Regions from separate parts of the Nocardiopsis oceanisediminis genome, predicted to be linked through region 4. Evidence: riboswitches for the same ligand, from Rfam matches in the RefSeq annotation. Region 4 holds a riboswitch; each other region holds the start of a gene.
What was found. Region 4 has a riboswitch for thiamine pyrophosphate ahead of thiD (bifunctional hydroxymethylpyrimidine kinase/phosphomethylpyrimidine kinase). Riboswitches for the same ligand answer to the same signal wherever they lie in the genome.

Region 1 (7,010 bases), 2.9 Mb from region 4:
CGGCACCGCGCTGGGCTGGCGCGCCGCGCTGTGGATGGTGGTGCTCGCCGCGCTGGCCGCGCTGGCCGGGATGGCGCTGCTGCCCGGCGGGGTCCGGCTCCCCTCGGCGGGGCTCGCCGAGCGGCTGCGCGCGCTGGGCCGCCCCCGGCTGCTGGCGGTCACCGCGCAGACCCTGCTCGTCTTCTGGGGCAGCTTCACCGTGTTCGCCTACATCGCCCCGGTGTTCGCCCCGGTCACCGGAGGCGGGGCGGTCGGCGCGGCGCTGCTGTGGGTGTGGGGGCTGGCCTCGGTGGCGGGCAACCTGGCCGCCGGGCGGGCCTCCGACGCCCGCGGGCCGCGCACCGTGATGGCGGTCGCGCTGCCGGTGCTGATCGCGCTCTTCCTGCTGGTCGAGCCGGCCGCCGCGACGCTGCCCGGGGCGTTCGCCTGGATGCTGCTCTACGGCGCGTTCGGCTGGCTGGTGGCGGTGCCGCAGCAGCAGCGGGCGGTCGAGGTCGACCCGTCCTCCGCGCCGGTGCTGATCGGGCTGAACAGCTCCGCCCTGTACGGCGGGATGTCGCTGGGCGGGATCACCGGCGGCGCGGCGCTGGCCTGGCTGGACCCCGCGCAGCTGGGCTACCTGGGCGCCGCCCTGCTCGTTCCCGCGCTGGCGCTGCTCTGGGCCGAGCGGCGGCGCGGGTGAGGACCGGGGCCGGGGCGGAGGCGGTCCGCCCCGGCCCGGAGGCGCCGCGGCCGGGCCGCGGCGGAGGGTGCGGGGTCAGCGGGCCGGGATCAGAGGGCCATGGCCTGCGCCCGGCGGCGGACCTCGGTGCCGCGGTTCTGCGCCAGCGCGTCGATCGGCGCCCCGGGCAGCGTCTCGTCCGGGGTGAACAGCCACTGCAGTGACTCTTCCTCGGTGAAGCCGCAGTCGTCCAGCACGGTGAGGGTCCCCGGGAGGCCCTTGAGGACGTCGCCGCCGGTGATGAAGGCCGCCGGGATCTTCAGCTCGCCGCCGCGCTTCACGCCGGCCAGGCGGTGGTCCCGGATGAACTGCTTGATCCTGTTCGGGGAGACGTTGAGGGCGGCCGCGGCGTCCTTGACGGTCATCCAGTCGCCGACCAGGGCGTCGATGCGGTTGTCGTTCTCGTTCACACCCCCAATGTGCCATATTCGGCCCCTGCTCGGCGGCTCTGCGCGCCGCCGCCCCGCCGTCCGGTGGTCCGACCTCTCCGGCCGCCCGCGCGCGGGCGTCGCTAGGATGGGGGGACGGATCCGACCACCGGGTACGGATCCGCGAAGCGAACGTTCCCGCGGGAGCCGGGTGGGACCCGGCTGAGAGGGGGGCTGCCGGCCCCCGACCGCACGAACCTGATCCGGGTCATGCCGGCGAAGGGAGTGGCGTCTCCGCCATGCGTGCAGCAGACACCCCCGCCCACCGCGGCGGCTACGACGCGGCCGTCGTCGGCGGCGGGCTGATCGGCCTGGCCACCGCCTGGCGCGCCGCCCGGCGCGGGCTGCGGGTCGCCGTCCTCGCCCCGGCCGGCGACTCCGGCGCGGCCTCCGGCGTCGCCGCGGGCATGCTCACCCCGGCCACCGAGGCGATGTTCGGCGAAGAGGAGCTGATGCGCTTCGGCGCCGACTCCCGCGACCGCTACCCCGGCTTCGTCCGCGACGTGCAGGCCGACTCCGGCGAGGACGCCGGCTACCGGGAGCGCGGCACCCTGCAGATCGCCTTCGACACCGACGACCTGTCCCGGCTGACCGAGCTCGGCGAGCTCCAGTCCCGGCTGGGGCTGAAGGCCGAGCGGATCACCTCCCGGGAGTGCCGCCGGCTGGAGCCGATGCTCGCCCCCGGGGTGCGCGGCGGCGTGCACGTCCCCGACGACCACTCGGTCGACCCGCGCCGGCTGGCCCGCGCCCTGCGGCTGGCCGCGGCGGCGCGCGGGGCGGACTTCACCGCCGACCGCGCGGCCGAGGTGCTCTGCGAGGGCGGCCGGGTGCGCGGCGTGCGCACCGCCGGCGGCGCGGAGGTCCGCGCCGATCAGGTGGTGCTGGCCGCCGGGGTGTGGACCCCCTCCATCGGCGGCCTCCCCGACGGGCTGCTCCCGCCGGTGCGCCCGGTCAAGGGCCAGCTGCTGCGGCTGCGCACCCCCGCGGGCGAGGAGCCGATCGTCTCCCGCACGGTGCGCGGCCTGGTCAAGGGGACCCCCGTCTACCTGGTGCCGCGCGCCGACGGCGAGATCGTGCTGGGCGCCACCCAGGAGGAGATGGGGCCGGACACCCGGCTCACCGCCGGCGGCGTCCACCAGATCCTGCGCGACGCGCACGAGCTGGTCCCGGGCGTCGGGGAGCTGGAGATCGCCGAGGCCTGCGTCGGGCTGCGCCCCGGCTCTCCGGACAACGAGCCGCTCCTGGGGCCGCTGGGCCCGGCCGGGCTGCACCTGGCCACCGGGCACTTCCGGCACGGGGTGCTGCTCACCCCGGGCACCGCCGACGCGATGGCCGAGGTGCTGGCCGGCGGGGCGCTGCCGGACTTCGCCCGCAGGTTCGCGGCCGCCCGGTTCGGGCCGGCCGGCGGCGGCCGGCACTGAGCCGGTACCGAGAGGAGAACGCAGTGGACGTGATCGTCAACGGGGAGCGGCGCACCGTCGCCCCCGGCAGCACCGTGGGCGACGTGGTGCGCTCGCTCACCGGGGCGCGCAGCGGCGTCGCCGCCGCGGTCAACGACGAAGTGGTGCCCAAGGGCGGCTGGGACGGGACCCCGGTCGCCGAGAACGACCGGGTGGACGTGCTCACCGCCGTCCAGGGAGGCTGATCCGATGTCCGCCGAGACCACCGAAGCCACCGGGACCGGGGCCGCGCGGGAGCCGCGGCCGGCCGCGGACCCGCTGGTCATCGCCGGGCGCCCGTTCGGCTCCCGGCTGATCACCGGCACCGGCGGCGCGCCGTCGATGAGCGTGCTGGAGGAGGCGCTGATCGCCTCCGGGACCGAGCTGACCACCGTCGCCATGCGCAGGGTCGCCCCCGGCACCCAGGGGTCGGTCTGGGACGTGCTGCAGCGGAACGGGATCGCGCCGCTGCCCAACACCGCCGGGTGCTTCACCGCCGCAGAGGCGGTGCGCACCGCCCGGCTGGGCCGGGAGGCGCTGGAGACCGACTGGGTCAAGCTGGAGGTGGTGGCCGACGAGCGCACCCTGCTGCCCGACCCGGTGGAGCTGCTGGACGCCGCCGAGCGCCTGGTCGACGAGGGCTTCACGGTGCTGCCCTACACCAACGACGACCCGGTGCTGGCGCGCCGGCTGGAGCGGCTGGGCTGCGCCGCGGTGATGCCGCTGGCCGCGCCGATCGGCTCCGGTCTGGGCATCCGCAACCCGCACAACATCGAGCTGATCGTCGAGCAGGCCTCGGTGCCGGTGATCATCGACGCCGGGATCGGCACCGCCAGCGAGGCGGCGCAGGCCATGGAGCTGGGCTGCGACGCGGTGCTGCTGGCCACGGCGGTCACCCGGGCCCAGGACCCGGTGCTGATGGCGGGGGCGATGCGGGACGCGGTGCGGGCCGGGCGCGCGGCGCGGCTGGCCGGGCGGATCCCGGTGCGCCGACACGCCCACGCGTCTTCCCCTCCCGCCGAACACCCGTAGACTCCCCTCCCGTGGACTTCACGACTGCCGACCCGCTGATAGGTGCGACGCTCGACCGCCGCTACTCCGTCGAGTCGCGCGTCGCCGGCGGCGGCATGGCGACCGTCTACCTCGCCCACGACCTCCGGCTGGACCGGCCCGTGGCGCTGAAGGTGATGCATCCGTCGCTGGCCACCGACCCGGACTTCGTGCGCCGCTTCATCAACGAGGCGCACTCCGCGGCCCGGCTCTCCCACGCCAACGTGGTCCAGGTCTTCGACCAGGGGCAGGACCAGGGCCACGTCTTCCTGGCCATGGAGTACGTCCCGGGGCGGACCCTGCGCGACATGCTCACCGCCATGGGGCGGCTCGGGGTGCGCGAGGCGCTCCAGGTGATGGCCGCGGTGCTGGGCGCGCTGAGCGCGGCGCACCAGGCGGGTCTGGTGCACCGCGACGTCAAGCCGGAGAACGTGCTGCTCACCGACGACGGCGGGGTGAAGGTCGCCGACTTCGGCCTGGCCCGGGCGGTGGAGTCGTCCGGGCAGGGGCTGACCAAGACCGGCACCCTGATGGGGACCGCGGCCTACCTCGCGCCGGAGCAGATCGAGCGGGGCGTCTCCGACGCGCGCAGCGACGTCTACGCGGCCGGCGTCATGTTCTACGAGCTGCTGACCGGGTCCCAGCCGCACACCGGCGACAGCACCATCGCCGTCGCCTACCAGCACGTCAACGAGGACGTCCCGCGCCCCTCCCGGGTGGTGTCGGGCATCCCGCCCGAGGTGGACCGGCTGGTCACCCGGGCCACCGAGCGCGACCCGCGGTACAGGCCCGGGGACGCCGGCCAGTTCCTCTCCGCGGTGCTCCAGGTCAGCGGGGGCGCACCGGACTCCGGTCCGAACGCCTCGCTGGCCTTCGCCGCCGCCCCGACCGAACCGGGGGTCCCCGGCCCCGAGCCGGCCGGGGAGAACCGCACCGTCGTGGTCGACCTGCCGCCGGTGCTCGACCCGGACGACGACCCCGACGACGGCTACCCCGGGGCGGGCGAGCCGTGGTGGCGGAACCGGCGGATGCTCGCCGCCGCCGCGGGCGTGCTGGCGGTGGTGCTGCTCTGCACCGGCTGGTGGGTCTTCTTCGGCCGCTACGCGGAGGTGCCCGAGCTGGTCGGCACCGACCGCGAGGAGGCGGCCCGGCTGCTCTCCGAGTCCGACCTGGGGCTGCGCGTGTCGGAGAAGGAGGTCTACAGCGACGAGGCCGCCACCGGCGAGGTCGCCCAGGCCTCCCCGGAGGCCGGGGAGAGCATCCTGCCCGGCGAGACGGTCACCGTCGCGCTCTCCAAGGGCCCGCGCAGCGTCGAGCTGCCCGAGGTGGTGGGCGAGCCGGTGGAGAACGCGCGCAAGGCCCTGGAGGACGAGGGCTTCACCAACATCGAGGTGGAGGAGGCCGACTCGCGCGAGACCGAGCCGGGCACCGTGCTCTCCTCCGACCCCGAGCAGGGCTCGGAGGCCGACCGGGAGGGCACCGTGACGCTCACCGTCAGCGCGGGCATCCCGGTCCCCGACGTGACCGGGCAGAAGGCCGGCGAGGCCCGCGAGCAGCTGGAGGAGGCCGGGATCGCGGTCGAGGTCGTCCGGGAGTTCAGCGACGACGTGGAGAAGAACACCGTCATCTCCCAGGACCCCGAGGAGGGCGCCCAGGTCGGTCCGGGCGACACGGTGACCCTCACCGTCTCCGACGGCAAGGAGGAGTTCGAGGTCCCCGACGTGCGCGGGATGACCGTCGCGGAGGCCGAGAAGGAGCTCACGGACCTCGGCCTGAAGGTGAAGGTCACCGTCGTCCTCGGCGGGGACCGGGTCACCGACTACAAGCCCAAGGGCAAGGTCCGCAAGGGCGACGAGGTCGAGCTGATCGTGACGCCGTTCGGCGGCCGGGGGAACGGCGGGCAGGGCCGCGGGGACCGGGACCGCGACTGAGGGCCTGACCGCCGCCGCCCGGCCGCAGTAGGGTGCCGCCCATGGAGCAGACGGACGGTATCGGCGGCGCGCGGCGGAGCGCGGACGGCGACGCGGGGATCCGCGTCATGGTCGTGGACGACCACCCGATGTGGCGCGACGCGGTCGCCCGCGACCTGGCCGAGGCCGGGTTCGAGGTGGTGGCGACCGCCGGCGACGGCGCCAAGGCGGTGCGCGTCGCCCCGGCCGCCCGCCCCACGGTGGTCCTGCTCGACCTGCAGCTTCCGGACACCACCGGGGTCGAGGTGACCCGCCGGCTGCTGGCGAGCGGAGCGCCCCCGCGGGTGCTGATCCTGTCGGCCAGCGGCGAGCACCGCGACGTGCTGGACGCGGTCAAGGCCGGGGCCACCGGCTACCTGGTGAAGTCCGCCGGCCGCGAGGAGCTGCTGGACGCGGTGCGCAGCGTGCACGCCGGCGAGGCGGTGTTCACCCCCGGCCTGGCCGGCCTGGTGCTCGGCGAGTACCGGCGGCTCGCCGCCTCCCCCGCCCCGGCCGCCGCCGAGCCCGCCGCCCCCGAGCTCACCCCGCGCGAGACCGAGGTCCTCCGCCTGGTCGCCAAGGGCCTGGAGTACAAGCGGATCGCCTCCCGCCTGGGCATCGCCCACCGCACGGTCCAGAACCACGTGCAGAACACGCTCACCAAGCTCCACCTGCACAACCGCGCCCAGCTGGTCCGCTACGCGATCGAGCGGAAGCTGGACGAGTAGTCTGGAATCCGTGCGGCACCGGCGCACGGTGCGCCAGGATCGAGGGGACGGCGCCTCATGGCACGGAGGCACGACATGCCGGCGATCGCCGAGCGGCGAGGCCACCGGCTCTTCGAGGCTCTGGACGGACTCGACGCCCCTCCGGGGTACCGGGCCGAGATCCTGGGAGACGAAGGCATCGTGCTGTCCCCTCCCCCCAGCGGGCTGCACCAGCACAACGTCTGGCGGCTCGATGGACTGCTGCACCCGCACCTCCCGCCCCGCACCCGCACCGAGGGCCGCCTCGAAGTGCGGATGTCCGGAATCGGCCGCAGCGTGATCCCCGACCTGTTCGTGGCCCCGGTGGACGTACTGGCCACCCCGGAGCACTGGGTCCCGCCGGAGGAGGTCCTGCTGGCGGCCGAAGTGGTCTCGCCCGGCAGCGGAGAGCACGACCGGGGCCGCAAGCCCGGCATCTACCCCGCCGCCGCGATCCCGCTCTATCTGCTGGTCGACCCGCTCCGCAGAGCCGTGACGCTGTACGCGACCCCGGAGGGCGGCGAGTACCGGGAGTCGGAGGCGGTGGTCTTCGGCAAGCCGCTGGACGTCCCGGAGCCGTTCGGATTCACCCTGGACACCGGTGCCTTCCGGGCGTACTGACGGGCGTACCGACCGCCCGGCGCCGCGCGGGCGCGCGGCGCCGGGCGGGGCGGGTC
Region 2 (7,010 bases), 2.0 Mb from region 4:
TGTGCTGGGGCGCCGCGCACCTCATGCGCGCCCTGCCCCTCGCCAAGCGCGTCTTCTGACCGCCCCGGCCCCTTGATGAGAAGAGAGCACATGAGCGCGTTCGACGGAAAGAGCATCCTGGTCACCGGGGGTGCGAGCGGGATCGGCGCGGCCACCGTGCGCCGCGCCGCCGCCGACGGGGGGCGGGTGCTGATCGCCGACACCGACGAGCGGGCCGGGACCGCGCTCGCCGAGGAGACCGGCGCGCTGTTCCGGCGCACCGACGTCGGCGACTTCGAGCAGATGAAGGCCGCGGTGGACGCCGCCGCCGAGGCCCACGGCGGCCTGGACGTGCTGTTCTGCAACGCCGGGGTCGGCGGCCCCAGCGAGGGCCTCGTCGACCAGGGCATCCCCTACGACCTGGACCGGTACCGCGAGACCGTCGCGGTCAACCTGCACGGCCCGGTGCACGGGGTGCACGCGGCCCTGCCGCTGATGCGCGGCCGCGCGGGCGCGTCGATCCTGGTCACCTCCAGCATGGCCGGCCTGTTCGCGCCGCCCCTCGGCGAGGTCTACGCCGCCACCAAGCACGCCCTGATCGGCTTCGTCCGCTCCCTGGCGCTGACGCTGGCCGACGAACCGCCCACCGTGAACGCGATCTGCCCCGGCTACGTCGACACCCCGATGATCGCCCCGCTGCGCACCATGATCGACGGGATGGGGCTGACCGGGACCATCGCCGCCCCGGAGCAGGTCGCCGCGCTCGCCGAGCGCATCGTCGCCGGGCGCGGCAGCGGGGAGGCCTGGCTGATCACCAGGGACGCGTGCGCGCCGTTCCCCTTCCCCGACCAGGGCGAGATCCTGCGGCGGATGCACGACGGCACCGGCCCGGCGTGACACACCGCCGGAGACCTGGCCGCCCCCGAGGCGCGCGGGGCAAGCTGGACCCATGAGGGTGATCGTGATCGGCGGCGGCATCGCCGGCACCAGTGCCGCCTACCATCTGGCGAAGCGGGGGGTGTCCACCACGCTGGTGGACGCCTCCCGGGTCGGACAGGCCACGGCGGCCGGCGCCGGGCTGGTCTTCCCCTGGCCCATGCCGTGGGACCCGCCGCCGATGCGGGACTTCGCCCTCCAGGCGGCCGCCCACTACCCGGCGCTGATGCGCGAACTCGCCGAGGACGGCCAGGCGACCGGCTACCGGGTGGTCGGCGGGATCTCCGCGGGCACCGGCCCCGAGCGGTTCGACCGCGAGCTGGCCCTGCTGCGGGAGCTGCGCGCCCGCCCCGGCTACGAGGGCCTGGGGGAGGTCCGCCGCCTGCCCCGGGGCGGGCCGGCGGAGCTCTTCCCGGCCCTGGCCGACGAGTACGAGGGCGTCTTCGTGGAGGGGGCGGCCCGGGTGGACGGCCGCCGCGCCCGGGACGCGCTGTTCAACGCCGCCGAGGAGCGCGGCCTGCGCTACGTCAAGGGCGACGCGGAGCTGGTGGCCGCCGGCGGCCGGGTGACCGGGGTGCTGGCCGGCGGCGAGGAGCTGGCCGCCGACGCGGTGGTGGTCGCGGCGGGCGCCTGGTCGGCGGCGCTGCTCCGCCCGTTCCGCGTCGACCTGCCGGTCTACCCGATGCGCGGGCAGATCGTGCACGCCGCGCTGCCCGGCGTCCGGACCCGGGACTGGCCGGTCGTCCGCTTCTCCCAGGAGGGGCGGTACCTGCTGGCGCTGCCGCCGGACCGGGTGGTGCTGAGCGGGACGTGGGAGCCGTGGGCCGGGTTCGACCACCGGGCGACCGTCGGCGGCGTGCTGGAGGTGCTCTCCGGCGCCGTCGCCCTGGCCCCCGCGCTGGTCGAGGCCACGGTCGCCGAGACCCGGGTGGGCTTCCGCCCGGCCTCCCGGGACGACCTGCAGCTCCTCGGCCCGGTCCGGGCGCTGTCCGGGGCGGTGGTGGCGACCGGGCTGGGCGCGTCCGGCCTCACCTACGGCCCCTACCAGGGCGCCGTCGCCGCCCGGCTGGTCCTGGGCGAGGACCCGGGGAGCGACCTGTCGGCGTTCCGCCCGGACCGGGTGGCGCCTGCGGCGGGGACCCCGCCGGAGCGCACCGGACCGGTTGAGTAGCGGTACTCATCCGCGCCGCACCGGCCCCGGCCACCATGGAGCCATGAGCTCCGCACCCCTGAACACCAAGGTCACCCCCGCCTTCTACCTCCAGTCCCTCATCGCCTTCGGCGTCGCCAGCGCGGGCCTGTGCGGCGGTGTCGCCCTGCTGCCGATCGACCCCTGGATGCGCGCCTTCATCGGGATGGGCGTGCTGTTCGTCATCACCTCCACCTTCAACCTGGCCAAGTGCGTCCGCGACCGGCAGGAGGAGGCGCTGATGGCGGCCTGGGCCGAGCAGGCCCAGGCCTACGGCGCCGGCAGCCACCACGCCTACGCGGGCAAGAGCGGCTGACCGCCGGACCGGCGCGGAACGGCGCCCCCGCCCCGCCCCCGGGGCCGCGGGGGCGCCGCGGCGTGCGCGGTCAGCGGCACAGGGCGCGGACGGCCTCCTCGAAGTGCGGGAACTCCTCCCGGGCGCGGCGCAGGATCTCCTCCGGGGGGCGCCGCCCGCCGGGGGCGTACCGCTCGGCGATCTCGGCGGTGCGCGGGCAGGGGTCCCCGGCGGGGCCCCAGCCCATCGCCTCGGCGGGGCCGACCCCCTGGGCCAGCAGCCAGAGGAAGGACCCCAGGTCGCAGGCGAGCACCAGCAGCTCGCCCTCCGAGCCGAGGAAGACGACGGGCTGCTCCGGCAGCGGCCGCCCCTCCCGGACCAGCCACAGCCCGGCGTAGCCGCCCGCCCCGTTCATCCCGAAGAACCGGTACTCCCGCCCGTCGGCGTCGGGGTTGCCGGTCCACAGCCGGAACCACCAGGCGGTCTCCTCCGGGTCCTCGAACGCCTCGTACATCTCGAAGTCGACGTCGGCGCGGGGGAGCCCTTCGGCCGCGGCCTCCGCCAGCCCCGGCGGCAGGTCCGCCCCGGCCCCGCCGGCGCCCGGGGCGCCCGCGCCGACCGGCGCGGAGCGGTCCAGGAAATCCCCGACGGTGCGGGCGAAGTCCTCCGGAGCGTCCAGCCACGGGTAGTGGCCGGCGCCGGGCAGCACCGCCGTCTCGCCGCGCGGGAACAGCCCGGCGATCTCCGCGGCGACCCGGGGGAGCGGGCCGCCGTCCAGTCCGCCCGCGACGGCCAGGACCGGGGCGTCCAGTCCGGCGACGGCGGCGCGGGCGGCCGCCTCCCACCGGTGCTCCTCGGTGAAGTCGATGCCCAGGGCGCGGCCCCGGGCGGTGACCAGGACCAGTGAGCGCACCCGCTCGGGGTGCCGGGCCGCGTACAGGACCGCCAGGTCGCCCGCGGCGGAGTGGGCCAGCAGGTCGACGCGGTCCAGGCCGAGGTGGGCGCGGAGCGCCTCGACGTCTCCGGTCTGCCGGTCGCAGCGGCGGGCCGCCGGGTCGGCGCCGCCGCCGGAGTCCCCGGTGCCGCGCGGGTCGGGCACGATGAGCCGGCGCCGCCGCGCCAGCCCGCCGAGGCCGCCGAGGTAGGCGCCGGCGCGCATCGGGCCGCCGGGCAGGCAGATCAGCGGTTCCCCCTCGCCTTCGGCGCGGTAGGCGAGCGGGGTCCCGTCGGGAGCGGTGAAGGAGGGCATGGCGCGATCCTTCCGCCCCGCACCGGAACGGGCAAACGCCGCACCCCGGGGCGGAACGCCGTCCCGGCCCCCGGTATGGTCGTCGGCACGGCGCGGGGTGCACCGGTCCGATGTCGGCATCGGCCGGAGCTGAGATCACACCCGTCGAACCTGATCTAGCTCGAACTAGCGAAGGGAACGCCCATCTTGAGCGATTTCTGTGCCGAGGTGTGGAACGAGACGGCCGGCGTGCGCGCGGCCATCGACGACCTGCCGTTCGTCCGCGGCCTGGCCGACGGGTCCCTGTCCCGGGACCGGTTCGACTACTACATGGCCCAGGACGCCCTCTACCTGCGCGGCTACGCCCGGGCCCTGGCGTCGGCGGCGGCTCGGGCCGACCGCTCCGACGAGATCGCCTTCTTCGCCAAGTCGGCGCACGACGCGATCGCGGTGGAGAGCTCCATGCACGAGGGCTTCGTCGGCGAGGTGGCCGGCCTGCGCCCCTCGCCGACCTGCACCGCCTACGTCTCCTACCTGCTGGGCCTGGCCCAGACCCAGGGGTACGGCGAGCTGGCCGCCGGGGTGCTGCCCTGCTTCTGGGTCTACACCGACGTCGGCGCCCGGCTGATGGAGAAGGCCGGCGACCTGTCCGGGCACCCCTACGGCGAGTGGATCTCCACCTACGCCGACGAGGAGTTCGCCGCCTCCACCCGGCGGCTGTGCGCCATCACCGACGGCATCGCCGAGCGCTCCGACGCCGCCACCGTCGCCCGGATGCGCGAGGCCTTCACCACCGCCACCACCTACGAGTTCCACTTCTGGGAGGCGGCCTGGGAGAAGGAGGGCTGGGCCTTCTAGCGCCCGTTCGGAGCGGTGGTCATCGGAGGCCGCGCATCCAGATCACCGCTCCGCGCAGGCGGGGGCCGGCCAGACGGCTCTCGGGGGGCGTGTCGTAGCGGGCCGCGATGGCGCGCCGCGCCTTCAGCGTGTCGATCGGGCGCTCCGCGCTGCTGCGGCCTTTGCAGAGCCCGGCGCCGGAGGAGACCGGCCGACCCGCCCCCGCGCCCCCTCTTCCTGCGGGCGGCCGCCTGCTCGGCCCTCCCCGGGACGGCCGCCTTGGTTCCGCGCCTGCGGGATCCCCCTGCCGGCCCCCGGTGGCCCGGTGGAGCACCGCCTCCGGGGAAAGCCGCGCTCCGGAACGGGCGTCCGGGACCGGCCGGAAGCGGCATATTTCCCGATTGCCCGGCGGGGCCGGGGTGCGGCGGGTACCGTTGCCCCGACCGAGAGCCCGGACGAGCGTGGGAAACAGCCGATGGAGCCATACGACAGGACCCTCTCCGCCGGGGACCTGAAGGGCCGGACGACGGTCACCGACACCGGGGGCAACACGGCCGTCATCCACGCCGGCCCGGTCCGCATCCGCTGCACCTGGAACGACCGGGCCGCGCTGATCCAGCTGGCCTCGGCCGCCATGCAGGCGCTGACCATCGTCGACGGCGACCACCGCATGGAGCACTGAGCCGCACCGGGGGAGCCCCCGCCCCGGGCCGAGGGGTTCCGGCGGCCGCCGGAACCCGGGACCGGCCGGCGCGGGCGACACGCCGGGACGCCGCTTCCCGGGTTCAGGGCCGGGGTTCCCTTTCGGCCCGGGGGCGGGGCGGCCCGGCGGGCGGAGCACCGGAAGAGGCCTGCCCCGGCGGGGCGCCGCAGGTGATCGGGACGGCCCCCGAGGCCCGGTAACGGACATCCGGATCACGGCGCCGAGAGCGCCCGCAAGGGGAGGGGCGCCGGGGCCGCCCCGCGGCCGCGCCCGGCGCGCGGAGCGGCGCTCCGCCCCTGCTCGCCCTAGCCCCTGCGGGCGCCCGCGGGCATGTGTCCGCGAGGCGACACTCAGGTCACTCCGGCGAGAATTTTCGTCCTACCTGTGCTTCCAGGCGACTAATCGACTACCCACGGTCGCGTTTTCCTGAGAGAATCCCCATTCCTGGGAGAACTCCCAGGAAGCGCGCCGCGGCGGCCCCGCCCGCGCAGCGGGCATGCGGCGCGCCCCGAGTCCCACCGAGACGGCCCCGAGACGCAGGCAAGGAACCCCGTGCCGACCCAATCGCAGCCCGCGCCCGCACCCCCGGCAGCCCGCCCCGCGCCGCCGCGCCGCTTCTTCCCGGAGGTCCAGGGCCTCCGCGCGCTCGCGGTGGCGCTGGTCGTCGTCTACCACGTCGACAAGGAGCTGCTGCCCGGCGGCTACATCGGCGTCGACGTCTTCTTCGTGATCTCCGGATTCCTCATCACCACGCTGCTGCTGCGCGAGGCCCGCGAGCAGGGCCGGGTCTCCCTGTCCGGCTTCTACATCCGGCGGGTCCGGCGCATCCTGCCCGCGGCCACCGTCGTCCTGCTGGCCACCGGCGCCGCCGCCATGGCGCTGCTGCCCTCGGCCCAGCTGCTGGACACCGCCAAGCAGCTCGCCGCCTCGGCGCTGTACGTGCAGAACCTGCTGCTGGCCCACGAATCGGTGGACTACCTGGCGGCCGGCGCCGCGGAGAGCCCGGTCCAGCACTTCTGGTCGCTCGCCGTGGAGGAGCAGTTCTACCTGTTCTGGCCGCTGCTGTTCATCGGCTGGACCGCCCTGCCGGCGCGGCTGCGCCGGGCCCGGATACTGCTGCTCGGCGGCGGAGCGGTGATCGCCGCCTCCTTCGCCTGCTCGGTCTGGCTCACCCTGTCCGACCCCGCCCCGGCCTACTTCCTGCCGCAGACCAGGATGTGGGAGCTGGCCGCGGGCGGCGTGCTGGCGATGGTGTCGGCGCACCGCACCCTGCCCGCCGCGGTCCGCGCCGGCCTGGGCTGGGCCGGGCTGCTGGCCATCGCGGCCGCCGCGTTCACCTACGACGACGCGGTGGCGTTCCCCGGCTGGGCCGCCGCCCTGCCGGTGCTGGGCACCGCCGCCGTGATCACCGCCGGCCGCACCGAGGGCCGCTGGTCGACCTACCGGCTGCTCAGCGCCGCCCCGGCGCGGTTCGTCGGCGACCTGTCGTACGCGATCTACCTGTGGCACTGGCCGCTCATCGTGTTCTGGCCCTTCCTGCCCGGCACCGAGGTGTTCGGCGCGTTCGGCGGCGTGCTGATCGGCGCCGGCTCGGTGCTGCTGGCCTGGGTCACCAAGCTCCTGGTGGAGGACCCGGTGCGGACCGGCGGGGCGCTGCGCACCGGCCGCGCCGCGCTCGTGTTCGCGCTCTGCGGGGCCCTGCTGGTGTCCGGGACGAGCTGGATCCAGTACCAGCAGGTGGAGCAGCGCCGCGACGTGGCCTTCGACCCGGACGTGCACGTCGGCCCGGCCGCCATCGAGGAGGAGCGGCCCGAGGGCGACACCGGGCAGGCCGTCTACCCGG
Region 3 (7,010 bases), 340 kb from region 4:
TCAGCCGCTGCACCAGCGCGTCGGCGGTCTCGGTCGGGTCGCTGGTCAGCGCGACCAGCACCCCGGGCAGCGCGATCGCCAGCAGCCGCACCGCCAGGCCGAACGCGGTCATCGGGCCGCTCTCCCCGAACAGCAGGTTGACCAGGCCGACCGAGAAGGCGGCCAGCACCAGCGGCACGCCGACGGTGAGCAGCGCCCGGCGCTCCAGGCCCGCGAACGGCAGCAGCAGGACGGTCGCGGCGAGCACCGCGCCCGCGGTCACCGGGTCGACCGCGGGGATCAGCCCGGCGGCCACCAGCAGGGCGGCGACGATCTTGGCCGCCGGGTTGCGGCGGCGCAGCACCCCGGTCATCGGCCGCTCCCCACCGCGGGCGCCACGCCGCCGCCGGCCACCCGCAGCTCCACGTCGGTGAACGGGCCGAGCAGCCGCTCGTCATGGGTGGCCATGACCACCGCGCGGCCCTGCGCGCGCAGCTCCGCCAGGAGCGCCACCAGCTCGGCCCAGGTGCAGGCGTCCTGGCCGAAGGTGGGCTCGTCGAGCAGGAGCACGTCGGGGGCGTGCGCCGGCCCGGAGCTGAGCGCGGTGGCCACCGAGAGCCGCCGCTTCTCCCCGCCGGAGAGCGTGTAGGGGTGGACCCCGGCCAGGGGCGCCAGCCGGAGCCGCTCCAGCAGCTCGCCGACCCAGGCCGCGGCGGTCTCCGCGGGCAGCCCGGCCCGCTTCGGGGCGAACTCCAGCTCCTCCCGGACGGTGGCGGTGACGAACTGGTCCTCGGCGTGCTGGAAGACCGTGCCCAGGTGGCGGGCGAGCCGCCGGGCCGGCCAGCGGCCCAGGTCCCGGCGGTCCACCCCGGCCAGCGCGCCCTCCGGCCGCACCGAGCCGGCGTCCGGCCGGGCCAGCCCGCCCAGCAGGGTGAGCAGGGTCGACTTCCCGGCGCCGTTCGGCCCGGTCAGCGCGGTGGTGGCGGAGCCGGCCACGGCCGCCTCCACCCGGTCCAGGACGGTGCGCCGGCGGCGCGGGTCGGTGCCGGGGCCCAGCGGCTCCAGCGCGGTGCACCCGGCGGCCCGGATCAGCACCTCCCCGGTGGCCCCGGAGGCTCCGGGCGCCCGCGGCTCGTGGCCGGGCACCCACACCCCGCGGGCGGCCAGGGCCGCCCCGTGCCGGGCGAACACCTCGCCGGGCGGGCCGTCGGCGACCACGCCGCCGCCGGGCTCGACCACCACCACCCGGTCCACCAGGCCGACCGCCTCGGCCACCCGGTGCTCGACGACCACCATGGTCGCCGAGCTCTCCGCGGCCAGCCCGGCCAGCACCCCGCGGATCTGCGCGGCGCCCTCCGGGTCGAGGTTGGCGGTGGGCTCGTCGAGCAGCAGCAGCCGGGGCCGCATCGCCAGCGCCCCGGCGATGACCAGGCGCTGCTTCTCCCCGCCGGAGAGCGCCGCGGTGGAGCGCTCCGGGCCGTGGCCGAAGCCGACCCCGGCCAGCGCCTCCCGGACCCGGCCGCCGATCAGCTCCGGGTCGGTACCGATGTTCTCCAGGCCGAACGCGACGTCGTCGCCGGCCCGCGCCATCACCAGCTGGGTCTCCGGGTCCTGGGCGACCAGGCCGGTGCCGCCCCGGCCGCGCTCGGCCGGGGCGCCGTCCACGGTGAGCTCGCCCTCGCTCTCCCCGGTGATGGCCGATTCCGGCCCGGTCAGCCCGGCCAGGGCGTGCAGCAGCGTGCTCTTGCCGGCGCCGGAGGGGCCGAGCAGCAGTACCCGCTCGCCGGGCTCGACCTCCAGGTCGACCCCGCGCAGCGCCCACTCCTCGCGGCCGGCGTGCCGCCAGCCCCAGCCGCGCAGCCGGATCCGCGCGCCGCTCATCCGCGCGCCGAGGGGAAGGGGGTGAGCGCCCCGGCCCGGGCCAGGGCGGTGGTGAGCAGCCGGCCGCCGACCCCGGCGATCAGCACCGAGCTGGCGGCGACGAAGGCCGCGTAGGCGGCCATGAAGGAGGCCGGCCAGTCGGCGTAGGTCATGGTGAGGTCCATGCCGATCGGGGCCAGCGCGGCGGCCGCGGCGGCCAGCACGGAGGCCGCCATGCCCCAGGAGCGGTACCGGCCGGCCAGGAAGACCAGCTCCGGCAGGAGCCCCTGGAAGAAGCCGGCGACCAGCACGATCATGCCCCAGTGCGTACCCAGCAGCGCCGAGACCGTGGCGGCCGCGACCGAGGTGAGGACGCCCGCCCCGGGCTTGCGCAGCACCAGCATGCCGAGCACGCCGGGCAGCAGCCAGATGCCGTAGATGACCGCCTGGGCGGGCGGGAAGAAGACGAACAGCGGTGCGGTGGCCTGCCAGAGCATGCCCCAGAACCAGAATATGACGCCGATGGCGACGCCGAGCACCGCGGCGACGACGATGTCGACGGTGCGCCAGGCGTACGGCGAACGCTGGGCGGTGGTCTTCACGGGTGGGTCCCTTCGCGTCGGTGAGGACACGAGAGGGCTCAGGCCAAGAGCGCCCGGTACGGACTCCGCCGGGCGGAACACACGACTTCCTTCGCTGGCATGATCCAGATCAGGTGTCTAAGGGTCTGCGGGGTCTCCGCACTCTCAGCGCCGAAGCGCTCCCCTGTCGGTTTCCACCCATTATGCGGGTTATCGCCGCTCAGCGCAGCACGATCCCGTCCTCCATTCCGCGGTGCGGCTCCGGAACGGCCACCAGCCCCATCTCCGCGGCCGAGCGGAGCGCCGGGTGCCGGGGCAGCACGCGCACCGTGTAGCCGCCGGAGCCCGCCCTGGTCAGCGGGGCCGAACCGGTGTAGCGGTGCCCCTCCTGCCCGCCGCCGGTCCACTCCAGCACGGCGACGGCCGGCGCCACCAGCCGGCCGTCCTCGTCGACCCGGCCGACCAGCGCCTCCACCTGGACGTCGTCCGGGTCCAGGTCGCCGAGGCGGACCGTGGCGCTCAGGTCCAGCTCGCCGCCGGCCCGCGGCGGCTCCCCGGTGCCCGCGTCGATCCCGCCGGCCTCGACGTGCTCGATGCGCACCCCCGGCCAGCCGGCGCGGACCCGGGCCTTCCAGGCCGCCAGCTCGCGCGCGCCGGCCGCGCCGCCGTCCAGCAGCGCCCGCGAGGAGGCCGCGGCGCCCCGGTAGTAGCCCGCCACGTAGTCCTGGACCATCCGGGTGGCCAGCACCTTCGGCCCCAGCGAGACCAGGGTGTGCTTGACCATCTCCAGCCAGCGCTTGGGCAGGCCGTCGCCGTCGGCGTCGTAGAAGAGCGGCGCGACCCGCTCCTCGATGAGCTCGTAGAGCGCGCGGGACTCCAGGTCGTCGCGGCGGTCGGGGTCGGAGACCCCGTCCGCGGTGGGGATCGCCCACCCGTTGGACCCGTCGAACCACTCGTCCCACCAGCCGTCCCGGACCGACAGGTTGAGCCCGCCGTTGAGCGCCGACTTCATCCCCGAGGTGCCGCTGGCCTCCAGCGGGCGCAGCGGGTTGTTCAGCCACACGTCGCTCCCCTGCACCAGGGAGGCGGCCAGGTCCATGTCGTAGTCGGGCAGGAAGACGATGCGGTGCCGGACGTCGGGGCGGTCGCTGAACCGAACGATCTCCTGAATGAGCCGCTTGCCGCCCTCGTCGGCGGGGTGCGCCTTGCCCGCCACCACGATCTGCACCGGCCGGTCCGGGTGGAGCAGCAGCCGGGCGAGCCGGTCCCGGTCGCGCAGCATCAGGGTGAGGCGCTTGTAGGAGGGCACCCGGCGGGCGAAGCCGATGGTGAGCACGTCGGGGTCGAGCACGCCGTCGATCCAGCCCAGCTCGGCGCCGGTGGCGCCGCGGGCCCGCCAGGAGGCGCGCAGCCGGGCGCGGGTCTCCTCCACCAGCCGGCCGCGGAGCGTGCGCCGCATCCGCCACAGCTCGCCCTCGTCCGCGCGGGCCACCTTGCGCCAGCCCTCGGAGCGGTTGAACTCGGCCGAGTCGCCGACCACCGCCGCGGCCAGCTCCTGGGCCTCCTCGGCCACCCAGGTGCGGGCGTGCACCCCGTTGGTGACCGAGCCGATCGGCACCTCGTCCGGGTCGAACCCGGGCCACAGGCCCTGGAACATGCCCCGGCTGACCGCCCCGTGCAGCCGGCTGACCCCGTTGGCCCGCTGGGCCAGCCGCATGCCCATCACCGCCATGTTGAACACGTCGGGGTCGCCGCCCGGGTAGTCCTCGGCGCCGAGCTCCAGCACCCGGTCGGCGGGGAGCCCCGGCACAGCCGGGGAGTCCCCGTCCAGGTGGGCGAGGACCAGCTCGCGCGGGAAGCGGTCGATGCCGGCGGGGACCGGGGTGTGCGTGGTGAAGACGGTCCCGGCCCGGGCGGCCTCGACCGCCTCCGCGAAGCCGAGCGGCCCGCCGTCCACGCCGCGGCCGTCCATGTACTCGCGGACCCGCTCCAGGCCGAGGAAGCCGGCATGCCCCTCGTTCATGTGGAACACCTCGGGCCGGGGGTGGCCGCTGATCTCGCAGTAGAGCCGGACCGCGCGCACCCCGCCCACGCCGAGCAGCAGCTCCTGGCGGAGCCGGTGCTCCCCGCCGCCGCCGTACAGCCGGTCGGTGACCGCGCGCAGGCCCGGCGGGTTGCCCTCGTGCACCGCGTCCAGCAGCAGCAGCGGCACCCGGCCCACCCGGCAGACCCAGACCCGGGCGGTGAGCCGCTCGCCGCCGGGCAGGTCCACCCCGATCTCGGCGGGGGCCCCGCCGGGGCCGGACAGCCGGGTGATCGGCAGGCCCTGCGGGTCCACCTCGGGGTAGGACTCCAGCTGCCAGCCCTCCCGGGAGAGGGTCTGGGAGAAGTAGCCGTGCCGGTAGAGCAGCCCCACCCCGATCAGCGGGACGCCCAGGTCGCTGGCGCTCTTCAGGTGGTCCCCGGCGAGGATGCCGAGGCCGCCGGAGTACTGCGGCAGCGCGGCGGCCAGGCCGTACTCGGCGGAGAAGTAGGCGATGGCGCGCGGCCGGTCCGCCTCGTCCGCCCCCTGGTACCAGCGGGGCCCGCCGAGGTAGGCGTCCAGGTCCGCGGCGGCCTCGGCGAGCCGGGCGCGGAACGCCTCGTCGGTGCGGAGCTCCGCGAGGCGCTCCCGGCCCACCTCCCCCAGCATCCGGTAGGGGTCGCGGCCGACGGACTCCCACAGCGCGGCGTCGACCGCGGCGAACACCTCGCGGGTCGGGGCGTGCCAGACCCAGCGCAGGTTGGCCGCGAGCCGGCCCAGCGCGGACAGCTCTTCGGGCAGAACGGTACGTACGGTGAATCTCCGGATCGCCTTCACGGACCGTGAGGCTAGCCAATGCGCGGCCGGGGCGCGAGCCTTTCCGGGCCGTTTTCGTGATTTCACCGAGAATTCAGTGCAGAGCACCGCCCGAATGCCGGGAAGAGCCCGAACCGAATCCTATTCATGCCCGTGTTGCCGCCGTGCCCGCAGTGAACTTCTGAAACCAATGACCGGTTCGCCGGAATCAATACGAAAGAAACATGTCTAAAACCGCATGGATATCCGCATTCGCACTGTGACGACAATCACAAAAATAATCGCGGCCGGACTGTCGGCAGCGGCGTTCCGGGCCCTGACGATAGGACAGTGAGACGCGGCTCCTCCGTCCCGGAATCAGTCAGTTGAAACACGCGGCATCACGCTGAAACATCCTTCCCTGCCGGAAACCCGACACACGGGCGGCACACGAGGGAACACCGGGAACATCCAGAGCCGGTACGGCATGCCCGAAAACGCCCGGCATAGATCCCGACATAGATATCGATGGTGCTCTTGTGATCGGACGAATTCCCATTCTCGACGTCGCCCCCGTGCTCGGCTACGGGACCGCCTGCGCCGCCGCCGGCGAGGCCTTCCCGGTGAGCGCCACCGTGATCCGCGAGGGCCACGGCGCCCTCGGCGCGGCGGCGGTGCTCTACGACCCCAAGGGCAAGCGCGCCGCGCAGGTCCCGATGGCCGAGGCCGCCCCCGGGACCGACCGCTACACCGCCCTGCTCAGCGCCCCCGAGCCGGGCCGCTGGACGTTCGCGGTGGAGGCGTGGGCCGACCCGTTCGCCACCTGGCGCCGCCGGGCCGAGGCCAAGATCCCGCTGGACCAGGACGCCGAGCTCACCCTGGAGGAGGGCGCCCGGCTGCTGGAGCGGGCCGCCCGCCGGGTGCCGCGCCGCCCGGAGCTGGCCGCGGCCGCCGGGCGGATGCGCGACGCCTCCCTGCCCGCCGCCGAGCGGCTGGCCCTGGCCCTCTCCGAGGAGGTCGCCGGGTCCCTGGCGGCCAACCCGCTGCGGGAGAGCACCACCCGCAGCAAGCGGTTCCCGCTGACCGTGCACCGCCGCCGGGCCCTGGTCGGCTCCTGGTACGAGTTCTTCCCGCGCTCGGTCGGCGCCGAGTACGACGAGGCCGAGGGCCGGTGGCGCTCGGGCACCCTGCGCTCCGCCGCCAAGCGGCTGCCGGCCATCGCCGACATGGGCTTCGACGTGGTCTACCTGCCGCCGATCCACCCGGTGGGGCGCTCCTTCCGCAAGGGCCCCGACAACGGCCTGCACGCCGGGCCGGACGACCCCGGGTCGGTCTGGGCGATCGGCTCCGCCGAGGGCGGGCACGACGCGGTCCACCCCGACCTGGGCGACATCGGCGACTTCGACGCGTTCGTCGCCGAGGCCGCCGCGCACGGCATCGAGGTCGCCCTCGACCTGGCCCTGCAGTGCTCGCCGGACCACCCGTGGGTCGCCGAGCACCCGGAGTGGTTCACCGCCCGCCCGGACGGCTCGATCGCCTACGCGGAGAACCCGCCCAAGAAGTACCAGGACATCTACCCGCTCGACTTCGACAACGACCCGGAGGGCCTCTACGCCGAGGTGCTGCGGGTGGTCCGGCACTGGATGGCGCACGGGGTGCGGATCTTCCGGGTGGACAACCCGCACACCAAGCCGCTGGCGTTCTGGGAGCGGCTGCTCGCCGACGTCGCCGCCTCCGACCCCGACGTGCTCTTCCTCTCCGAGGCGTTCACC
Region 4 (7,010 bases):
GACCTGTACGCGGCGCGCGAGCGGGTGGACGACGCCGACCCCGAGGCGCTCGCCCGCGACCTGGCGGAGTGACCCCGGCGGAGCGCGGGCGGGCGGCCGGGCCGGCCCCGCAGGCCGGCCCGGCCCCCGGTCAGCCCCGCTCCGCGCGCAGGTCGGCGAGGACCGCGCCGAGCTGGTCCATCCCCCAGTTCAGGTCCTCCTCGCTGATCACCAGCGGCGGGGAGAACCGGATGGTGGAGCCGTGGGTGTCCTTCACCAGGACGCCGCGCCGGAGCAGCCGCTCGCACATCTCGCGCCCGGTGGCCAGCGCCGGGTCGACGTCGATGCCGGCCCACAGCCCGATGCTGCGCGCCGCGACCACCCCGTTGCCGGTGAACTCCTTGAGCCGGGTGCTCAGCACCTCGCCGAGCCGGCGGGCGTTCTCCAGGTAGGGGCCCTCCTTGAGCATCCGCACCACGGTGCGGCCCATGGCGCCGGCGAGCGGGTTCCCGCCGAAGGTGCTGCCGTGCTGGCCCGGGTGGATCACGCCGAGCACCGACTCGTCGGCGACCATCGCCGACACCGGGACGACGCCGCCGCCCAGCGCCTTGCCGAACAGGTAGGCGTCCGGCACCACGCCGCTGTGCTCACAGGCCCGCACGGTGCCGGTGCGGCCCAGTCCGGCCTGCACCTCGTCCGCGATGAGCAGCACGTTCTCCCGATCGCACAGCTCGCGCAGCCGGGGCAGGTAGTCGGCGGGAGGGACGACGACGCCGGCCTCGCCCTGGACCGGCTCCACCAGCACCGCGGCGGTGGTGCCGTCCACCGCCTCGGCGACCGCGTCGGCGTCGCCGTAGGGCACCGAGCGGAACCCGGGGGTGTAGGGGCCGAAGCCGCCGTAGGCGTCGGGGTCGGAGGAGAAGGAGATGATGGTGGTGGTGCGGCCGTGGAAGTTGCCGCCCGCCACGACGATGGTGGCCTGGCCGTCCGGGACGCCCTTGACGTCGTAGGCCCATCTGCGGGAGACCTTGATGGCGGTCTCCACCGCCTCGGCCCCGGTGTTCATCGGCAGCACCCGCTCCTTGCCGACCAGGTCGGCGAGGGCGGTGACGAACGGCGCGAACTGGTCGTTGTAGAACGCCCGGCTGGTGAGCGTCACCCGGTCCAGCTGGTGGTGGGCGGCGGCGAGCAGGTCCGGGTTGTGGTGCCCGAAGTTCATCGCCGAGTACCCGGCGAGCATGTCGAGGTGGCGCCGGCCTTCGACGTCGGTGACCCACGCGCCCTCGCCCTCGGCGATCACGACGGGCAGGGGGGCGTAGTTGTGCGCCGAACGGGCTTCGGCGAGGGCGATGTGCTCGGCGGTCGAGACAGGGGGCCGGGAGGGGTCTCCTCCGGACTGCCTGTTCCCCAGAACGCGGGTGTCGCTCATCCAGGTGTCCCTTCCGATCGACATTGATCGTTTTTCGCTCTGTGGATACCCCGGGGCGGGTGTGGGGAAGCGCACCCGGAGCGGCCTCCAGAAGCAGAACAGATGCCCGTATCAGGACACAAGGGTCCGGAGGGGACGGGTTTCCCCTGCACCGCCCCGGCCCCTCCCGCCCCGCTCCGCGGGCGGCCGGGACCGCCCCGGGCCGCCCCCGGGCCGCGACTTCGGTCACAGGGACTCCGCTCGGAGGTCACACCCGAAACCCCCGGCCCCGGCCGGCGCCCCCGGATCCGCCGCACTGACCTGCGTTTTCGGCCGCCCCGCGCTGACCTCGGAAAGCGCCACCCCGACCGACTGTGACCGCCCGCACAGGTACAGGATCGGTCGCCATGGACGCGGCCGGGTAGACCGGCCTCAGGGAGGGACCAGCGTTGACCGAAACAGGACACCGGGCCGCCGCCCCGTCCGGGCCGGCCCCCGCATCGCCCGCCCCGGAACCCCGGGGCCTCGGCCTGCCCGGCCTGCTCTCCGCGGTCGCCGCCGCCGTCCCGGAGCGCACCGCGGTGGCCGCCGGCGGCCGCCGGCTGAGCTACGCCGGGCTGGAGCGCCGCGCCGGGCTGCTCGCCCGGCACCTGGCCGCCGCCGGCATCCGCCCCGGTGAGCACGTCGCCCTGCTCTCCTACAACCGCGCCGAGTGGCTGGAGTCGTTCTTCGGGGTGCTGCGCGCGGGCGCCGTCCCGGTGAACGTGAACTACCGCTACATCGCCGAGGAGCTCCGCTACGTGCTGGACGACTCCGGAGCGGCGGCGCTGATCGCGGAGCGGTCGCTGACCCCCGCCGTCGCCGCGGTCCGCGACCGCCTGCCGCGCCTGCGCCACGTGCTGCTGCTCGACGACGGCGCCCCGTGCCCGGAGCCCGGACCGCTGCCCGGCACCGGCTACGAGGCGGCGCTGGCCGGGGCGGAGGGGCTGCCCGACCCCGCCGCCGAGCCCGGCGGCGACGCGCTCTACCTGCTCTACACCGGCGGCACCACCGGCTTCCCCAAGGGCGTCATGTGGCGCCAGGAGGACATCTTCCACGCGGCCCTGGAGCGGCGCGGGCCCGGCGACCCGCGCATCCGGCGCGCCGCCGACGCCGGGGAGCGCGCCCTGGGCTGCTCGGCCCACCGGATGCTGGTGCTCGGCCCGCTGATGCACGCCGCCGGCCAGTGGAACGCGCTGGGCATGCTGTTCTCCGGCAAGACCGTGCTGCTCAACACCGACCGGGTGTTCGACGCCGACCGGGTCGCCGCGCTGGCCGACCGGGAGGGCGCGCAGTCGGTGCAGCTGGTGGGGGACGCGATGGCCCGGCCGCTGGCCCAGGCCCTGCTCTCCGGCGGGCGCGCCTGCGCCGACCTGCGCACGGTCGCCTCCGGTGGGACCCCGCTCACCCCGGCCGTCCGCGCCCTGTGGCGCACCTGGCGGCCCGGGATCACGCTGCGCGACAGCTACGGAGGCTCGGAGACCGGGGTGTGCGGCGCGGCCGCGGAGGGCTCCGGCGAGCGCCGGTTCGCCATGGGCGCCAGCGTCTCCGTGCTCGACGAGCGGATGCGGCCGCTGCCGCCCGGTTCGGAGGCGGCCGGCCGGATCGGCCGGATCGCCCGCACCGGCCGGATCCCGCTCGGCTACCTCAACGACCCGGCCAAGACCGAGCAGACCTTCCCCCGGGACCCGGACGGCCGCCGCTGGGTGATGTCCGGCGACTACGGCACGGTGGCCGAGGACGGCTCGATCGTGCTGCTGGGCCGCGGCTCGGCGGTGATCAACACCGGCGGCGAGAAGGTCTACCCCGAAGAGGTCGAGTCGGTGCTCAAGGCGCACCCCGACGTCGCCGACACCATCGTGGTGCCCTCCCCCGACGAGCTGCTCGGCCAGCGGGTCACCGCCGTGGTCGCGCCGGTCCCCGGCCGCTCCCCGTCCCCGGAGCGGCTCCGCGAGCACTGCCGCACCCGGCTCGCCGGGTTCAAGGTGCCGCGCGCCTTCCAGGTGGTCGACCGGGTGCGGAGGACCGCCGTCGGCAAGCAGGACTACCGGTGGGCCGCGGCGGTGGCGCGCGGCGCCGCCCCCGCCGGGGCCCGCGAGGGGGCGCCCGCCGGCCGCTGACCCGGCCGGGGGCGCGCCGCCCCTCCTTCTCTCCGCGCCCCTTCCGCCCGGCTCCCCCGCCGCCGCGGCGCGGCTTCTCGACCGCGCCGCGGCGGCGGGGTGCCGGAAACCGCGCCGGTTCCGGGAACCCGCCCGCGCCGCCCGCACGTTGCCGGGGTGCCGCCCGGGACGGGCGAGCAGGCCCGGCGGGCCCGCGGAATCCCTAGACTGTGAGGCTCGCGCCGCCGCTCGGAGTCCCGGCCGTTCCCGCCTCCGGCACGTTCGCGGCACTCCTCCTCGATCCCTCGAAGACGAAACACGAGACATGGCGAAATCCATCGGGACCCATCTGTTCAACGTCGTCCGCGGAGGCCTCATCGGCACCGCGGAGGTCGTTCCCGGCGTCAGCGGCGGCACGGTCGCGCTGATCGTGGGGGTGTACGAGACCCTCATCACCTCGGCCGGGCATGTGCTCTCCGGGCTCCGGGCGGCCGTCTCCGACCTGCCGCGCGGCCGGGGCGCCGGCCGGGCCGCGGCGGAGTTCCGCCAGGCCGACTGGGCGGCCATCGGCGCCGTGCTGGTCGGCATGGTCGCCGCCGCGCTGCTCGCCGCGAAGATCATCGCCCCGCTGGTCGAGTCCGAGCAGCAGCGCTCCTACGCCCTGTTCTTCGGCCTGGTGCTGGCCTCGCTCTGGGTGCCCTACACCGCGGCCGGGCAGCGCTGGAAGGCCTGGCACTACCTGCTGGCCGCCGCGGTCGGCGCGGTCGCCTTCGTGGTGACCGGCCTGCCGCCCGCGCACGTGGAGCCCTCGGCCCCGGCCGTGATCGCCGCCGCGGCCGTCGCGGTCTCCGCGCTGATCATGCCGGGGATGTCCGGCTCGTTCATCCTGCTCACCCTGGGCCTCTACACGCCCACCATGGACGCGCTGAACAACCGCGACTTCGGCTACATCGGCACCTTCGTCCTCGGCGCGTTCATCGGCGGCGCGCTCTTCGTGAAGCTGCTCCAGTGGCTGCTGGAGCACCACCGGATGGTGACCCTGGTGGCGCTGACCGGTGTGATGGCCGGTTCGCTGCGCGCCCTGTGGCCCTGGCAGGACGAGGAGCGCACCCTCTACGCCCCCTCCGGGGACGTCCCGTTCACCCTGGCCATGGTCGCGGTCGGGTTCGCGGTCGTCGTCGCGGTCCTGCTCATCGAGCACCTGGTCAAGGGCGGCGGCCGGAAGAGCGGCTCCGGCGGCGGCCGGCACGCCCGGCCCGCCGTCCGGGAGTCCGCCCGGCTGTGACAGGCTGAAGGCCCGGCCGCCGAGGCGGCCGGGCCGCTCCGGTCCTTCCGGAGCGGAAGCGACGGCGCGGGGTGCCGGTGCACGCCACCGGCTGAGAACACACCCGTCGAACCTGATCTAGCTCGCACTAGCGAAGGGACGCCACATGGGCTCCTTCAACATCCTGTCCATCGCCGGCACCGACCCCAGCGGGGGCGCGGGGATCCAGGCCGACCTGAAGGCCTTCTCCGCCCTCGGGGGCTACGGCACCACCGTGGTGACCGCCCTGGTCGCGCAGACCACCACCGGCGTCGCCGCGGTGCACCCGGTCCCCCCGGAGTTCGTCACCCGGCAGCTGACCACCCTCCTGGACGACGTCCGCATCGACGCGGTGAAGATCGGCATGCTGGCCGACACCGGCGTCATCGAGGCGGTCGGCGCGGCGCTCGACGCCTACCGGCTGCGCAACGTGGTGCTCGACCCGGTGATGGTGGCCAAGAGCGGCGACCGGCTGCTGGCCGCCGAGGCGATCGAGGCGCTGCGCACCGTGCTGCTGCCCCGGGCCGACCTGGTCACCCCGAACCTCCCGGAGGCCGCCGACCTGCTCGGCGAGGACGAGGCGGCCGACCTGGAGGAGATGGAGGAGCAGGCCCGCCGCCTGCTCAAGCTCGGCCCGGCCCGGGTGCTGCTGAAGGGCGGCCACCTCTCCGGCGGCGACAGCACCGACCTGCTGGTGGAACCGGACGCCGCGGCCGTCCCGTTCACCGCGGAGCGGGTCCCGACCCGGAACACGCACGGCACCGGCTGCACCCTCTCGTCGGCGATCGCGGCCCTGCTCCCGCAGCGCGCCGGGGTCGCCGAGGCGGTGCGGGACGCCAAGTCCTACCTGACCGAGGCGCTGCGCCGCGCCGACGAGCTGGAGGTCGGCCGCGGCATGGGGCCGGTGCACCACTTCCACGCCTGGTGGTGACCGCCGGGCCGCGGCCGGGCCTCCTACCGGGGCAGGGGGCGGCGCGCGCCCGCCCCTGCCCTCCGTACCGGTCCCGGCGCCCCGGCGGGCCCCTGGGAGGACCGTCTCGGCGGCGCTCCGGGGCGCCGGGGCTCCCCGCCCGGGGTCAGCCCTCCCCGCCTCCGTCCGCCTGGGCCAGGGCGAGGCGGCTGAGCGCCGCGGCCGCCTCGGCCGGGTCGGCGCCGCGGCCGACCGCGATGCCCATCAGGTAGGCGGTCAGCGGGGCCGCCGGGCGGGCCACCGAGTGCGCGGCGTCCCTGGCCAGGTCGAGGATCCGGTCCACGTCGGCCTTGTCCGACTCTTCGGGCAGGTCCAGTTCCGCGCTGACCAGCCGCGCCCACTCCACCAGCGTCATCGTCGCTCCCCGGCTCCGCCTGCTCTGCTCTGCTCTCGCCGACGATCCTAGATCCCCGGTGGGGAAGACGGCCGGCGCGGGGATGCGCTCCGCCGCACCCGCCCCTCCCCACGGCGCCGGTCGCGTGTCCGGGCCTCCGGCGCGCACCGCCCGGAGCGGTCGGCGCCCGTTCCCCCTCTTCCCCAGGCCCCGCGGGGCCGGCGCGGGAGGGGCGGTGCGGCGGCGGGGACCGGGGATCGGGAGGGTCCCGGGTGCGGCGGGGTCCGCGGGGACGCTAGCCTGGCCCGGCGGCAAGGAGCGGGACCGGCCCTTCCGCGATGACCGGTCCCGCTCCTCCGTGTCCGCCCCCGGGCCTCCCCCCCCCGGAGGGCCCGGAGCCGCTCAGGCCGCTGCCGCCACCGGGGCGGCGACGTCGGCCAGCACCTCCTCCAGGCGGTCCAGGTGCGCCTGGATCCACGGCAGCCGGGTGGGGTCGTCGACGGCGAGCGCCGCGTACCGCTCGGCCTCGGTCTCCCCGTAGAGCAGGCTGGTGGCCACCCGCATCCGCAGCGCCTCGGCGCTCTCGCCGAACTCCACCGCGGGCAGCACGCCCATGCCGTACCGCTCCAGCAGCAGCCCGCACAGCCCGGGGCCGGTGCCGACCCCGTGGTCGGCGGCGAGGCGCTCGCGGTGCGCCTCGAAGTCGGGGTAGAGGTAGAACGCCGCCTGCGGCGCGGCCACCGACGCCCCGGCCGCGGTGAACCGCTCGGCCACCGCCCGGGCCACCGTCCCGTGCAGCCGGCGGCTGCGCTCGATGTGCGCGGTCAGCTCGGCGGGCTCGGCGAACGCCAGCGCGCCGGCCCGCTGCACCGGCCCGG

Region 1: linked by a shared signal. The riboswitch ahead of thiO (glycine oxidase ThiO) and the one ahead of thiD (bifunctional hydroxymethylpyrimidine kinase/phosphomethylpyrimidine kinase) in region 4 are both predicted to bind thiamine pyrophosphate.
Region 2: linked by a shared signal. The riboswitch ahead of J0910_RS15830 (TenA family protein) and the one ahead of thiD (bifunctional hydroxymethylpyrimidine kinase/phosphomethylpyrimidine kinase) in region 4 are both predicted to bind thiamine pyrophosphate.
Region 3: linked by a shared signal. The riboswitch ahead of J0910_RS25625 (ECF transporter S component) and the one ahead of thiD (bifunctional hydroxymethylpyrimidine kinase/phosphomethylpyrimidine kinase) in region 4 are both predicted to bind thiamine pyrophosphate.

What each region holds. Positions count from the first base shown of each region.
Region 1 is NZ_JAFMZJ010000001.1:2,652,879-2,659,888, reverse strand. It holds gene J0910_RS11865 (MFS transporter) at 1-682, shown strand, start outside; gene J0910_RS11860 (Rv2175c family DNA-binding protein) at 772-1,131, opposite strand; TPP riboswitch at 1,280-1,391, shown strand; gene thiO (glycine oxidase ThiO) at 1,389-2,570, shown strand; gene thiS (sulfur carrier protein ThiS) at 2,594-2,794, shown strand; gene J0910_RS11845 (thiazole synthase) at 2,799-3,620, shown strand; gene pknB (Stk1 family PASTA domain-containing Ser/Thr kinase) at 3,632-5,569, shown strand; gene J0910_RS11835 (response regulator) at 5,677-6,315, shown strand; gene J0910_RS11830 (Uma2 family endonuclease) at 6,373-6,954, shown strand; gene glpK (glycerol kinase GlpK) at 7,009-7,010, opposite strand, start outside.
Region 2 is NZ_JAFMZJ010000001.1:3,563,739-3,570,748, reverse strand. It holds gene J0910_RS15855 (acyltransferase family protein) at 1-59, shown strand, start outside; gene J0910_RS15850 (SDR family NAD(P)-dependent oxidoreductase) at 91-876, shown strand; gene J0910_RS15845 (NAD(P)/FAD-dependent oxidoreductase) at 929-2,086, shown strand; gene J0910_RS15840 (YiaA/YiaB family inner membrane protein) at 2,130-2,420, shown strand; gene J0910_RS15835 (alpha/beta fold hydrolase) at 2,491-3,648, opposite strand; TPP riboswitch at 3,732-3,843, shown strand; gene J0910_RS15830 (TenA family protein) at 3,856-4,485, shown strand; gene J0910_RS15825 (hypothetical protein) at 4,940-5,146, shown strand; gene J0910_RS15820 (acyltransferase family protein) at 5,720-7,010, shown strand, end outside.
Region 3 is NZ_JAFMZJ010000001.1:5,872,280-5,879,289, forward strand. It holds gene J0910_RS25615 (energy-coupling factor transporter transmembrane component T family protein) at 1-352, opposite strand, end outside; gene J0910_RS25620 (ABC transporter ATP-binding protein) at 349-1,860, opposite strand; gene J0910_RS25625 (ECF transporter S component) at 1,857-2,441, opposite strand; TPP riboswitch at 2,511-2,616, opposite strand; gene glgP (alpha-glucan family phosphorylase) at 2,641-5,280, opposite strand; gene J0910_RS25635 (alpha-1,4-glucan--maltose-1-phosphate maltosyltransferase) at 5,778-7,010, shown strand, end outside.
Region 4 is NZ_JAFMZJ010000001.1:5,534,762-5,541,771, forward strand. It holds gene J0910_RS24115 (SGNH/GDSL hydrolase family protein) at 1-72, shown strand, start outside; gene rocD (ornithine--oxo-acid transaminase) at 131-1,408, opposite strand; gene J0910_RS24125 (acyl-CoA synthetase) at 1,837-3,546, shown strand; gene J0910_RS24130 (DUF368 domain-containing protein) at 3,851-4,810, shown strand; TPP riboswitch at 4,868-4,966, shown strand; gene thiD (bifunctional hydroxymethylpyrimidine kinase/phosphomethylpyrimidine kinase) at 4,956-5,759, shown strand; gene J0910_RS24140 (DUF6457 domain-containing protein) at 5,905-6,153, opposite strand; gene J0910_RS24145 (pyridoxal phosphate-dependent aminotransferase) at 6,535-7,010, opposite strand, start outside.